3 regions of the Streptomyces sp. NPDC050535 genome follow, and region 2 is predicted to be linked to each of the others. Evidence: riboswitches for the same ligand, from Rfam matches in the RefSeq annotation. Region 2 holds a riboswitch; each other region holds the start of a gene.
The links. Region 2 has a riboswitch for cobalamin ahead of ACIBLC_RS10075 (ABC transporter substrate-binding protein). Riboswitches for the same ligand answer to the same signal wherever they lie in the genome.
Positions count from the first base shown of each region.

Region 1: another riboswitch for cobalamin. It lies ahead of ACIBLC_RS34340 (cobalamin biosynthesis protein); the one in region 2 lies ahead of ACIBLC_RS10075 (ABC transporter substrate-binding protein).
Region 3: another riboswitch for cobalamin. It lies ahead of metE (5-methyltetrahydropteroyltriglutamate--homocysteine S-methyltransferase); the one in region 2 lies ahead of ACIBLC_RS10075 (ABC transporter substrate-binding protein).

Region 1 covers NZ_JBITHE010000022.1:71,550-75,824, reverse strand. Annotated here, with positions in the region: gene ACIBLC_RS34355 (helix-turn-helix domain-containing protein) at 1-692, shown strand, start outside; gene ACIBLC_RS34350 (hypothetical protein) at 736-1,377, shown strand; gene ACIBLC_RS34345 (DUF397 domain-containing protein) at 1,615-1,824, opposite strand; cobalamin riboswitch at 2,096-2,239, shown strand; gene ACIBLC_RS34340 (cobalamin biosynthesis protein) at 2,339-3,283, shown strand; gene ACIBLC_RS34335 (cobyric acid synthase) at 3,280-4,275, shown strand, end outside.
Region 2 covers NZ_JBITHE010000003.1:451,393-455,667, reverse strand. Annotated here, with positions in the region: gene ACIBLC_RS10085 (alpha-galactosidase) at 1-676, opposite strand, end outside; gene ACIBLC_RS10080 (hydroxyacid dehydrogenase) at 673-1,680, opposite strand; cobalamin riboswitch at 2,166-2,351, shown strand; gene ACIBLC_RS10075 (ABC transporter substrate-binding protein) at 2,421-3,443, shown strand; gene ACIBLC_RS10070 (FecCD family ABC transporter permease) at 3,440-4,275, shown strand, end outside.
Region 3 covers NZ_JBITHE010000001.1:906,489-910,763, reverse strand. Annotated here, with positions in the region: gene ACIBLC_RS03845 (phosphocholine-specific phospholipase C) at 1-920, opposite strand, end outside; cobalamin riboswitch at 1,238-1,385, shown strand; gene metE (5-methyltetrahydropteroyltriglutamate--homocysteine S-methyltransferase) at 1,568-3,886, shown strand; gene ACIBLC_RS03835 (FAD binding domain-containing protein) at 4,140-4,275, shown strand, end outside.

The sequences.
Region 1 (4,275 bases), on a different contig from region 2:
TCACCGATCTGCGCGCCCTGCTCCAGCAGTACGAGGTGGCGGAACTCGAACTCGTCACGGAGTTGGAGGAAGCCGCGCGCGGTTCGAAGGGCGCGAGCTGGTGGGCCCAGTACAACGACATCCTGGGACCGGGGTTCGGTCAGTACCTGGGCTACGAGAGCGCCGCCGCGTCGATCCGTACCTACAACCCGATCGTGGTGCCCGGCTTTCTCCAGACCGACGACTACGCGATGGCCCTGCTCACCCCCCGGGTCGATGAGGCGCGGGCCCGGCGAATCGTGGAGCTGCGCACCGCGCGCCAGGAACGCACGATGGAGGGCGAGGACCCGCCGTTGACCTTCTTCGTCGTCGACGAGGCGGCACTGCACCGGCAGGTCGGCGGACCGAGGGTGCAGCGCGCCCAGTTGCAGCACCTCATCGACACCTCGAAGCGCCCCCAGGTGTCCCTCCAGGTGCTCCCCTTCGCCGCGGGCGCCCACTACTCCACCCGCGGCAGCTTCATCCTGCTGGGCTTTCTCGACGACGAGGACCTGCTCTATCTCGAGGTCCAGGGAAACCAGTCCACCCGTGACGACCACGAACTGATCGTGCGCCACCAGGAGTGTTTCGAATATCTCCGTGAGGTCGCCCTCGGCGGAGAGCAGGCCATCGAACTGATCAGCCGGATCAGGGACGGTATCGACAGCAGCTGATCTGCCGGGCCCCAGCAGCCCGGGAGAAGCGAGGAGGCCTCATATGCTGCCAGCCGCGTGGAATGAGTGGTGGCGGGAGGTCTTCACTGCCATCGGGCGGGCACCCTGGCGTACCGGCGGTGCGGACGGTGCCCAAGGGGCCGGTGGAGCCACCGGTGCCCAAGCGCCCGCTGGAGCCACCGCCGCTCACGCCGGTGACCCTTCCGACGGCGACGACGGCGGGAGCGGCGACGCGGACGCCGACGACATCCCCTCCGCCGACTCGGCTCGGTGGCAGACCCCCGTCGCCGACCTCTCCTACAACCAGCTCGTGCGGGACGCGATGGCGGACCAGGACCGTGCCGACCGGATGGACACCCTGGACCGTCATCGCACGGACGACCATCTCCGGGTCTTCACCACGAAGATCGTCTACTGCACCAGCTGCATCCTCGTGCTGGTGGCGGGCCTCGCCGGACTGCTCGGCGCCATGGCGGCCTTCGGACTGACCAACCCATGGCTGATGGGTACCGTGACCGGCGTCGTGATGACCCCGGTGGTCGCTATGAGCCGTCAGCTGGCCAAGGTGATCGCGCAGACCGGTTCGACGGAACCCGCCCTCAGCGACGACCGCCGGGCCGTGGTCCCGGCTCAGCGGCAGTCCGAGCTGCCGGCGGACAGGCAGTCGGCGGACGATTCCTCCTGAACTCCGCCAAGCCCCACCACAGTCCCGCGGCCACGGCTGTCACCGCGGCCACCAGCACCCAGGCGGTAAGCCGCGCGGCCATGCCGTCCACCAGCAGTGCGGCTGCCGCGCCGGTCAGCGCGGCCATCGCGCCGAGCACCGCGCACATCAGCACGGTCCCGAGCGACACCGAGATCCTCCGCGGCCCCCCGCGCAGTCCGTTCACCGCGTGCCGCATCTCGGCGAGATGATGATCCGTCACGTCTCTCCCCCTCCCCCTGAGCCGGCGAAAGCCGTCAGAAAAGTCCGCCACCGCTCGGCGGACAGGACGACATACGGCCCCGACGGGTTCTGCGAGTCACGGACGATCACGCCGTCTCCGACGAACGCCACCTCGACACAGTCGTAATCGGCCCCGCTGAAGCTGCTCTTGTGCCAGAACCGCTCGGACGAGTTCTCATAGGACACGCCTACCTCCTGCTGCCCAAGAGCCGGCGTCCCCCGACGCGTGTCCGTCTCTTTCCCCCATGCCGAGTCACGATAGCGCCGTGATCTTGGTCGGCCCAGAGGGCCGCCGAGAGGAGCCCCACCACGTCACCACACGGAGGCAACCGCCCTCGGACCGCTCCCCGATTGTCGTATTCGAGTCTATGAAAGGTCTTTTTGTCGGCCTAGAGGAAAACCGGCCCCGTGTGGGCCTCAGCACACTCCTCCGTCGCAGGTCAACAGCAAGTTGACGGGTCTTCCAACCCCGTGGTGGACTGCCGGGGCCAAGTACGGCGGCAAGAGAGGAAGCCGGTGTGAGTCCGGCGCGGTCCCGCCACTGTCATCGGGGAAGGAATTCCCCGGGAGCCAGGAACTCTCACCGCCGGTCTCTTCGAACCAGGGCGTGGACACCCTGAGTGAGGACATATCGCCATGCGCGGCTGCCCAAGTGCCCTGCGAACGACGGCTGTGCCTGACCTGACGGCCGGCTGAGCCGGTGCGTGCCGATCGCGTCTTCGCGTACGGCGCCGCCGCCGGCCTTCTCGGTGACCTGCTGCTCGGCGATCCCCGCCGTGGACATCCGGTCGCCGCTTTCGGGCGGGCCGCGGGTGCCGTGGAACGGACGCTCTGGCGGGACCACCGCGGCTGGGGCGCGCTGCACACGGCCGTGTGCGCCGGCGGTGCCGCCGGGCTCGCGGCGCTCGCCGCCCGTTCCGTACGTGATTCCCGTACCGCCTCCATCGCACTGACCGCGGCCGCCACTTGGGCCGTCGTCGGCGGCACCTCCCTCGGCCGGGAGGCCCGGGCGATCGGCGGCGCGCTCGCGGCCGGCGACGTCGAGGTGGCCCGGGAGCGGCTGCCGCGTCTGTGCGGGCGGGATCCGCAGGCTCTCGACGCGGACGGGATCGCCCGGGCCGTCGTCGAGTCCGTCGCCGAGAACACCTCCGACGCCGTGGTGGGGGCTCTGGTGTGGGGTGCGGTGGCCGGCGTGCCCGGTCTTGTCGGGTTCCGTGCCGTCAACACCCTGGACGCGATGGTCGGGCACAAGTCCTCCAGGTACCGGCGCTACGGCTGGGCCTCCGCACGGCTCGACGACGTCGCGGGCTGGCCGGGCGCGCGGCTCACCGCGGTACTCGCCGCCGCCGCCGGAAGCGACCCGCGGGGCGCCGTGCGCGCCTGGCGCGCTGACGCGGGGAGGCATCCGAGCCCCAACGCCGGTCCCGTGGAGGCCTCGTTCGCGGGGGCGCTCGGGGTGCGGCTCGGCGGGACCCTCGCGTACGGGGGAAGGGTCGAGCACCGGCCCGTACTGAACGGGGAGGGCCGGGCCGTCGCGGTCGGCGACATCGAGCGCGCCGTGCGGCTGTCCCGGCGTGTGAGCTGGCTCGCGTTCGGCGTGTGTGCCGCGGGCCTGCTGCCGAAGCGGCGGGGAGGCGGTTCATGAGCGGCGGGCTGCTGGTCGCCGGAACCACCTCCGACGCCGGCAAGAGCGTGGTGACCGCCGGGATCTGCCGGTGGCTGGTGCGCCAGGGTGTCAAGGTGGCGCCCTTCAAGGCGCAGAACATGTCGCTGAACTCGTTCGTGACGCGGGAGGGTGCCGAGATCGGGCGGGCGCAGGCCATGCAGGCGCAGGCCGCCCGGGTGGAGCCCAGCGTGCTGATGAACCCCGTGCTGCTCAAGCCGGGCGGCGACCGGAGCAGTCAGGTCGTGCTCATGGGCAGGCCCGTGGGCGAGATGAGCGCCCGCGGCTATCACGGCGGCCGGCAGGAGTCGTTGCTCGGGACCGTGCTGGAGTGTCTCGCCGAACTGCGGGGCACGTATGACGCGGTGATCTGCGAGGGGGCGGGCAGTCCCGCCGAGATCAATCTTCGGCGGACCGACATCGTGAACATGGGGATCGCGCGGAACGCGCGGCTGCCCGTGCTCGTCGTCGGTGACATCGACCGTGGCGGCGTCTTCGCGTCCTTCTTCGGGACCGTCGCGCTGCTCTCCCGCGAGGACCAGGAACTCGTCGCCGGGTTCCTGGTGAACAAGTTCCGCGGGGACGTCTCCCTGCTGGAGCCGGGCCTCGACATGCTCAAGGGGCTCACCGGGCGGCCCAGTTACGGTGTGCTGCCCTTCCGGCACGGGCTCGGGATCGACGAGGAGGACGGGCTGCGGGTCTCGCTGAGGGGCACGGTCCGGGAGTCGGTGGTGGCCGCCCCCGTCGGCCAGGACATCCTCCGGGTCGCCGTCTGCGCCGTCCCCCTGATGTCCAACTTCACGGACGTGGACGCGCTGGCCGCCGAACCGGGTGTCGTCGTGCGGTTCGTGGACCGCGCCGAGGAACTGACCGACGCGGACCTCGTCGTCGTCCCCGGGACCCGGGGGACGGTGAAGGCGCTGGAGTGGCTGCGGGAGCGCGGCCTCGCGGACGCGATCGCGCGACGGGCCGCC
Region 2 (4,275 bases):
TCCCGACGTCGATGAGCCCGGCCTCGCGGAGCGGCATCCCGCTCCAGCGGTACTCGCCGCTCCAAGGGTTGTCCGCGGTCCACAGCTTCAGCTCCTCCTCCCAGCGGTTCCGGGCGCCGAGGGCGGCGGCGAGACCGGAGAGGGCGAACGACGAGACCTGCTCGACGCGGATCTCCCGGTCGCCCGCGGTGAGTTCGGCCCAGGCGGTGAGAACCGGCAGGTCCGGTGCAACGCGGTAGTGGGCCTGGACGGTCAGGTCCGTCGCGGGGTCGTGCATACGGACGGTGAGCCGCTCGGCGTCGGACGTGTGGGCCACGTAGCGCAGCCGTTGGGACACCAGTCCGTCGAGATGCCGCTTGCCGGAGGTGCCGCTGCGTCCGTGACCGGCGAGTTCCACCTCGACGAGGGGCAGCGCGTCGCGTCCGGCGGCCGGTGCGCCGAGGCCGAGCAGCCGGGGTGGTCCCGACTCGCTGCCGAGCGTGAAGTGGAGGGTGAGGACGGAGTTGCCCCAGGTTTCCGCGGAGGGCCGGTCAGGCTGTGCCTGGGTGGAGGACGGGGTCGGCTCCGGCGCGGTGCGGGTGTCCTCCGCCATGGTCCGGGTGTCCTCGGGCGAGGTACGGGTGCTCTCGGGTGAAGTCCGGTTCGTCTTCCCGGTGTTCCGGGCGAGGTCGGTCACGCGGCGCGCTCCAGTCCGGTGTGGTCGACCTGGTGGACGAGAGGACGTCCGGCGAGCAGGCGTTCCAGTTCCTCGGCCACGTACAGACCGAGGCGGCGCACCTCGTTGCCCTGAGAGCCGGCCAGGTGCGGGGTGAGGAAGACGTTGGGGAGGTCGAAGAGCGGGGAGTCGGAGGGCAGCGGTTCGGGGTCGGTCACGTCGAGGATCGCGCTGACGCGGCCCGGACGGAGCGCTTCGACCAGGGCGTCGGTGTTCACGAGACTGCCCCGCGCGGTGTTGATGAGCACGGCTCCGTCGGGCATCAGCGCCAGTTCGCGGGCGCCGATCATGCGGTGGGTGGTGGGGATGGCGGGCGCGTGGACGGAGACGATGTCGCTGGTCCGCATCAGTTCGTGGAGAGGAAGCGAGGACACTCCGAGGGTGGCCGCCTCGTCCCGGTCCACGTGCGGATCGGACAGGGCGACCTCGAAATCGTGGGGCCGCAGGAGCTCGATGAGCCGGCGGCCGATCTTCGAGGCGCCCACGATCCCGATCCTGCGGCCGAAGTTGCCGATGCCGGGCTGTATCTCGGCGACGGTGAACGTGCGCCGGGCGCGGTAGTGCTCGCGGGAGGCGAACAGGTCCTTGCCGACGAGCAGGATCATGCCCAGGGTGTACTCGGCGACGGGCAGGGCGTTGGCGGCAGCGGCCGAGGACACCACGAGGCCGCGCTCCCACCAGCCCGGCGCCATGGTCCCCTTCACCGAGCCCGCCGCGTGCAGCACCGCACGCAGCCTGGGGGCCGCGTCGAGCACCGCGGCGTCGATGCGCGGGCAGCCCCATCCGGTAAGCAGGATCTCGGCCTCCGCCAGGACCCTTCGCACCCGTGGGTCCCGGAAGTCCTCGGCTATCAGATCGGGATCGACGTCGACACAGGCCCGGATCCGATCCAGTACGGCGGACGGATAGACGCTGGGCAGGGTCTCGGCACTCATGGCGAACAGTGCCAGTGGACGCTCGGGCAAGGGGATGGCCTCCGCTTCGGGGCAGCACAGGGAAAACCGGGGCTTGTTCGGGGAGTGGCAACTACGAGGACCGCATGCGTAGTAACCGATCTCTACGCTAGGGGGCATGAGGAGAAAGGGTCAATGGTCGGGCACGGCAAAAGGGCGGGGTGTCCGAGGAGTTATGCGGTGAAAAGTCGCCACAACCGGTATCTCCGTCCAGTTACCGGTTTCTGTCACGCGGTTTCTATCGCGCGACTTCGGATTGGTGACGCGCCTGCTGCGATTCCCTGTCGTGCCCTGCCTTGCCCGAAGAGCTCGCCCCGTGTGCGACCACGGCGGCTGGGACCTACAGCGGCTGGGACGAGGCCGGCGTCCGTGGCCGCCGGGTGCCCCAGCGCACGGCGCGACCGTCTGCGTGCCAACGGCGCGTACCTCGTCCCGGCCGCCGCTCCGCCGCGCGCCGGCGGACGCCCAGGCCGCCCGGCGGTTCCCCCGAGGCCCCGTGATAGCTTGCCGAGGCCAGTCGAACCCATGTACGTGGGTCAGGGAATCCGGTGTGAACCCGGAACTGACGCGCAGCGGTGAGGGTGACGGGCGGGGCATCGGCCACTGGACCGCGTGAGGTCCGGGAAGGCGCCTCGTCCGGGTGATCCCGAGTCCGAAGACCTGCTGGCGGCCTCCGCGGTCCTGAGGGCGCGGGGGAGCACCGTACGACCGGGCTCCGCGCTTGAGTCCTCGACGACAAGGGATCGCCTTCCGTGCCTTTCGCGCGCCTTGCCCGCCACGCTGCCCTGCTGACCTCGGGGGCACTGCTCCTGACCGGCTGCGGATCCGGTTCGTCCGGCACCACTGCCGACAAGGGCGCCGTCACACTCGACAACTGCGGGCAGGCGGTGCGCGTGGACACGCCGCCGCGGCGCGCGGTCTCCCTCAACCAGGGCACCACCGAGATCATGCTCGCGCTCGGACTCGCCGACCGGATGGCCGGGACGGCCACCTGGACCGACCCCGTGATGAAGGGGCTGGAGAGGGAGAACGCGAAGGTCGAGCGGATCTCCGACAACAACCCCTCCTTCGAACGCGTCCTGGACGCCGAACCCGACTTCGTCGCCGCCTCCTTCGTCTCCACCCTGGGCAAGGGCGGGGTGGCGACCCGCGAGCAGTTCGAGAAGCTCGGCGTGCCGACGTACGTCTCGCCCTCCGACTGCGCCGGCAAGGACAACTCCGGTGACGGGGACGGCGCGCGGCAGCGGCCGCTGACGTTGGACACCGTCTACGGCGAAGTGCGCGACCTGGCCGAGGTGTTCGGGGTGGAGGAGCGCGGCGAGAAGCTCGTCACGTCGCTCAAGAAGCGGGTGGAGACCGCCACGTCCGGCGTCGACGCCTCCGACGTCACCCTCCTGTACTGGTTCGCCAACTCCGAATCGCCCTACATGGCGGGCTGTTGCGGCGCCCCCGGTGCCATCACCCGCACACTCGGCGCACAGAACGTCTTCGACGACACCCACGACGAATGGCCCCAGATCAACTGGGAGACCGTCGCCGACCGTGACCCCGACGTCCTCGTCATCGGCGATCTGACGCGCAGGTCGCAGACTGCCGAGTCCGCCGCGAAGAAGATCGAGTTCCTGGAGTCCGACCCGGTCACCAGGAACATGTCCGCCGTCAGGCACAGGCGGTACGTCCTGCTCAGCGGCCAGGCCATGAACCCGACCATCCGCACCGTCGAGGGTGTGGAACAAGTCGCCGCGGGCCTGCGGGAGTCCGGGCTCACCGGGTGACCGTCAGAGGACTGCTGCTCGGGGCGGCCGGAGCCGCCGCGCTCTGTCTCTCCGTCGCCGTCGCGATCACCGTCGGACCCGCCGACATACGGGTCGGCGACGTCTGGTCGACGGTCGGGGCCCATCTCGGCTGGGGGAGTACGGATCTCTCACCGATCCGGGACGGCATCGTGTGGCAGCTCAGGCTGCCGCGCACGCTGCTCGCCGCCGTCTGCGGGGCCGGACTCGCCGTCTGCGGTGTGGTGATGCAGTCGCTGCTGCGCAATCCGCTCGCCGATCCCTTCGTGCTCGGGGTGTCCTCCGGGGCGTCGACGGGCGCGGTCGCCGTGGTGGTGCTGGGAGTCGGCGGCGGCGTGGTGTCGGTGTCCGCCGGTGCCTTCGTGGGCGCGGTCCTGTCCTTCGCGCTCGTACTCCTGCTCAGCCACACACTCGGCGGCACGACCGACCGCGTGGTCCTCGCGGGCGTCGCCGCCATGCAGCTCTTCTCCGCGCTCACCTCCTTCGTCATCATGACCGCTGCCGACGCCGAGACCACCCGCGGGGTGCTGTTCTGGCTGCTCGGCTCGCTCAGCGGCGCCGACTGGACGGACGTGTGGGCCGGCTTCGGCGTCCTCGTCCTCGCACTCGTGGTCTGCCTGGGGTACACCCGGACACTCGACGCCTTCGCCTTCGGGCAGGACGCGGCGGCCTCCCTCGGGGTGTCCGTCGCACGCACCCGGCTGGTGCTGCTGAGCGTCACGGCGCTGCTCACCGCCGCGCTCGTCAGCTCCTCGGGCGCGATCGGCTTCGTCGGCCTGGTCCTGCCGCACGCGGCCCGCGCGCTGGTCGGACC
Region 3 (4,275 bases), on a different contig from region 2:
GTGAAGGCCTCGGGCGCGACGATCCAGGAGATCTTCGGCAGCTTCCTGCCCTGCACGTCGGCCTTCAACTGGTCGAAGAAGCCCTCGCCCTTGCGGGCGTCCGTGCCGGTGCGGGCCTTGTCGTAGAGCGGGTCGCCGGGCTTGGCGTCGCGGTACTTGTTGAAGTACAGCAGCGAGTTGTCACCGTAGTTGCCTCGGTAGGCGTCGGAGATCCAGCCCCAGGAGCCGTTCGCGTCCAGGCCGTCGCCGACGTCCTGGTAGATCTTCCAGGAGACGCCGGCCGCCTCGAGGCGCTCGGGGTACGTCGTCCAGTCGTAGCCGACCTCGTCGTTGCCGAGGACCGGGCCGCCGCCGACGCCGTCGTTACCGGTGTAGCCCGTCCACATGTAGTAGCGGTTCGGGTCCGTGGAGCCGATGAACGAACAGTGGTAGGCGTCGCAGATGGTGAACGCGTCGGCCAGCGCGTAGTGGAACGGGATGTCCTCACGCGTCAGGTACGCCATCGTCGTCGACGACTTGTTGGGCACCCATTTGTCGTACTTGCCCTTGTTGAAGGCGGCGTGTCCGTCGCTCCAGCCGTGCGGGAGATCCTGGATGAACTGCATGCCCAGGTCGTCGGCGTCGGGACGGAAGGGGAGCACGTCCTTGGTGCCGTCCGACTGGTACCAGACCGATTTGTCGCCCGACGTCTTGGCCGGAACCGGGTCGCCGAAGCCGCGGACACCCCTCAGCGAGCCGAAGTAGTGGTCGAACGAACGGTTCTCCTGCATCAGGACGACGATGTGCTCGACATCGTCGATCGTCCCGGAGCGGTGGTTCGCGGGCAGCGCCGCGGCCCGCTCGATGCTGCTGTTCAGTGCGGTGAACGCCGCGGTACCGCCGGCGAGTTGGAGGAAGCGGCGCCGATTCACTTGGGGCATGGCTGGGTGACCTCTTGTCCTGACGGAAACAACGGACGTACGGGATGACCGGGCTGGCCGGGATACTGCTGGAACGTGTGCGATTGGAGTGTTCCAAGAGCACCGAACGGCAAGGAAGGGTCCCGTGGCCCCCGCGTGAAACTCGGAGGTACGTGCGGCGAACGGCGGTAAACGGAACGCCAACCCGGCCTCCCGCAACCAACGTCGGGCAAAAGTCTCGCCGCCCGGCATGTGGGCGATGTCCCCCGCAGCCTCGCGCGGCCCTCTAGGCTGGTCGGTGCAGCTGGTTCGCCCCGTCCGCCAGACGGGAGCGTCGCAAGAGGGAACCCGGTGGGAATCCGGGACTGCCCCGCAGCGGTGAGTGGGAACGACCGCCGTCATACGCACTGGGCCCGGCCGGGTCTGGGAAGCGACGGCCAGTAGATGTCCTCCGCAGGGAGGGCGCGCCCACAAGTCCGAAGACCTGCCCGCTGCCCGCGCGCGACCCCTCGTGCGCGGACATCCCGGTGACCTCGTGGGCGGGTCGGCGCACATATCGGACGGACGACCGTGTCTCGCGTACGAGGATCGTTCCGTCCGGTCGCCGGCCCTTCGCGCCCTCGTCCCGTCCCGGGATTCCAGGGAGATATCTCGCGAAGGAGATTTCCGTGACAGCGAAGTCCGCAGCCGCGGCAGCACGGGCCACCGTGTACGGCTACCCCCGTCAGGGCCAGGGCCGGGAGCTCAAGAAGGCGATCGAGGGCTACTGGAAGGGCCGCGTCGACGCCGACGCCCTCCGGGCCACCGCCGCCGAACTGCGCCGGGCCAACTGGGAGCAGCTCGCCGGTGCCGGCATCCACGAGGTCCCCACCGGTGACTTCTCGTACTACGACCACGTCCTGGACACCAGCGTCATGGTCGGCGCGGTCCCCGACCGTCACCGGGACGCCGTCGCCAGCGACCCGCTCGACGGGTACTTCGCGATGGCGCGCGGCACCCAGGACGTCGCGCCGCTGGAGATGACCAAGTGGTTCGACACCAACTACCACTACCTGGTACCCGAGTTGGGCCCTGACACCGTCTTCACCACCGACTCCGCCAAGCAGGTCGCCGAGTTCAAGGAGGCCCTGGCTCTCGGGCTCACCGCCCGGCCGGTCCTCGTCGGCCCCGTCACCTACCTGCTGCTCGCCAAGCCCGCGCCCGGCGTGGCCGCGGACTTCGACCCGCTGACCCTCCTCGACCGACTGCTGCCGGTGTACGCCGAGGTCCTCGCCGACCTGCGCGCGGCGGGTGCCGAGTGGGTACAGCTCGACGAGCCCGCGCTCGTGCAGGACCGCACGCCCGCCGAGCTGAACGCGGTCACCCGCGCCTACCGCGATCTGGGCGGACTCGCCGACCGCCCGAAACTGCTGGTCGCCTCCTACTTCGACCGGCTGGGCGACGCCCTGCCGGTACTGGCCAAGGCCCCGGTGGACGGCCTCGCCCTCGACTTCACCGGCACGGCCGCCGCCAACCTGGACGCGCTCGCCGCCGTCGGCGGACTGCCGGGCAAGCGCCTGGTCGCCGGCGTCGTCAACGGCCGCAACATCTGGGCCGACGACCTGACCAGGTCGCTCGCCACCCTGGGCACCCTGCTGGGCCTGGCCGACCGGGTCGACGTGGCCGCGTCCTGCTCGCTGCTCCACGTCCCGCTCGACGCCGCCGCCGAGAGTGACATCGAGCCGGAGATCCTGCGCTGGCTCGCTTTCGCCCGCCAGAAGACCGCCGAGATCGTCACCCTCGCCAAGGGTCTCGGCCTCGGGACCGACGCCATCGCGGCGGAACTGGCCGCCAACCGGGCCGACCTGGCCTCCCGGGCCGGTTCGGCGCTCACCCGCGACCCCGCGGTGCGGGCCCGGTCCGCCGCCGTCGCGGACGCCGACGCCCGCCGCTCGGAGCCGTACTCCGAGCGCGCCGCCGCCCAGCGCGCCCACCTCGGTCTGCCCCTGCTGCCGACCACCACCATCGGCTCCTTCCCGCAGACCGCCGAACTGCGCACCGCGCGGGCCGATCTGCGCGCCGGCCGGATCGACAGCTCCGGGTACGAGGACCGCATCAGGGCCGAGATCGGCGAGGTGATCTCCTTCCAGGAGAAGACCGGCCTCGACGTCCTCGTGCACGGCGAGCCCGAACGCAACGACATGGTCCAGTACTTCGCCGAACAGCTCACCGGCTACCTCGCCACGCGGCACGGCTGGGTCCAGTCGTACGGCACCCGTTACGTCCGCCCGCCGATCCTGGCCGGTGACATCTCCCGCCCCGAGCCGATGACGGTGCGCTGGACGACGTACGCCCAGTCCCTGACCGACCGCCCCGTCAAGGGCATGCTGACCGGCCCTGTCACCATGCTCGCCTGGTCCTTCGTCCGTGACGACCAGCCGCTCGGCGACACGGCCCGCCAGGTCGCCCTCGCTCTGCGGGACGAGGTCAACAACCTTGAGGCGGCCGGGACTTCGGTCATCCAGGTCGACGAACCCGCGCTGCGCGAAACGCTGCCGCTGCGCGCCGCGGACCATCCGGCGTATCTGGCGTGGGCCACCGAGGCGTTCCGGCTCAGCACCGGCGGCGTACGCCCGGACACCCAGATCCACACCCACATGTGCTACGCCGAGTTCGGGGACATCGTCCGGGCCATCGACGACCTCGACGCCGACGTCATCAGCCTGGAGGCGGCCCGCTCACACATGCAGGTCGCCCGGGAGCTGGCCGAGCACGGCTATCCGCGCGAGGCCGGTCCCGGCGTCTACGACATCCACTCGCCGCGCGTGCCGAGCGCGGACGAGGCATCCGCCCTGCTGCGCAAGGGACTTGAGGCCATCCCCGCCGAGCGGCTGTGGGTCAACCCCGACTGCGGACTGAAGACGCGCGGCTGGCCCGAGACGCGCGCGTCGCTGGAGAACCTGGTCGCGGCGGCCCGGACGGTCCGCACCGAACTCGCCGGGTCCTGACCCGCCGGGACGACCGGGAAGGGCACGCCGCGGCCCCTTCCCGGTCGTCCCCGGCCGTCGGGCCGGAGCAGGTCACGGAAGGTACGTGTAGGGCTCCTCGATTAGGTGCTCGCCCGTGAGGGGAGCACAGGGTGGAGAAGTGAGCCCTGTACGCGCCCCCGCGTGCGCGGGAAAAATGCGCTTTGTCAGAGGTCAATCGGCCGGGGTATCGCCCACCCGGGCCACCGAGTTCCAGAAAGACAGGTCGGCCACCGTGCTCTTGCGTCTGCCCACGTCCGTGTCCGAAGCACAGGAGTGCCTGGCCGAAGGGGCGGTGCCCATAGGCGGGGCGACACTGGTGTGGGCGGGCTGGCAACGGGACGGCTTCCCGGAGCAGGCGATGTCGTTGC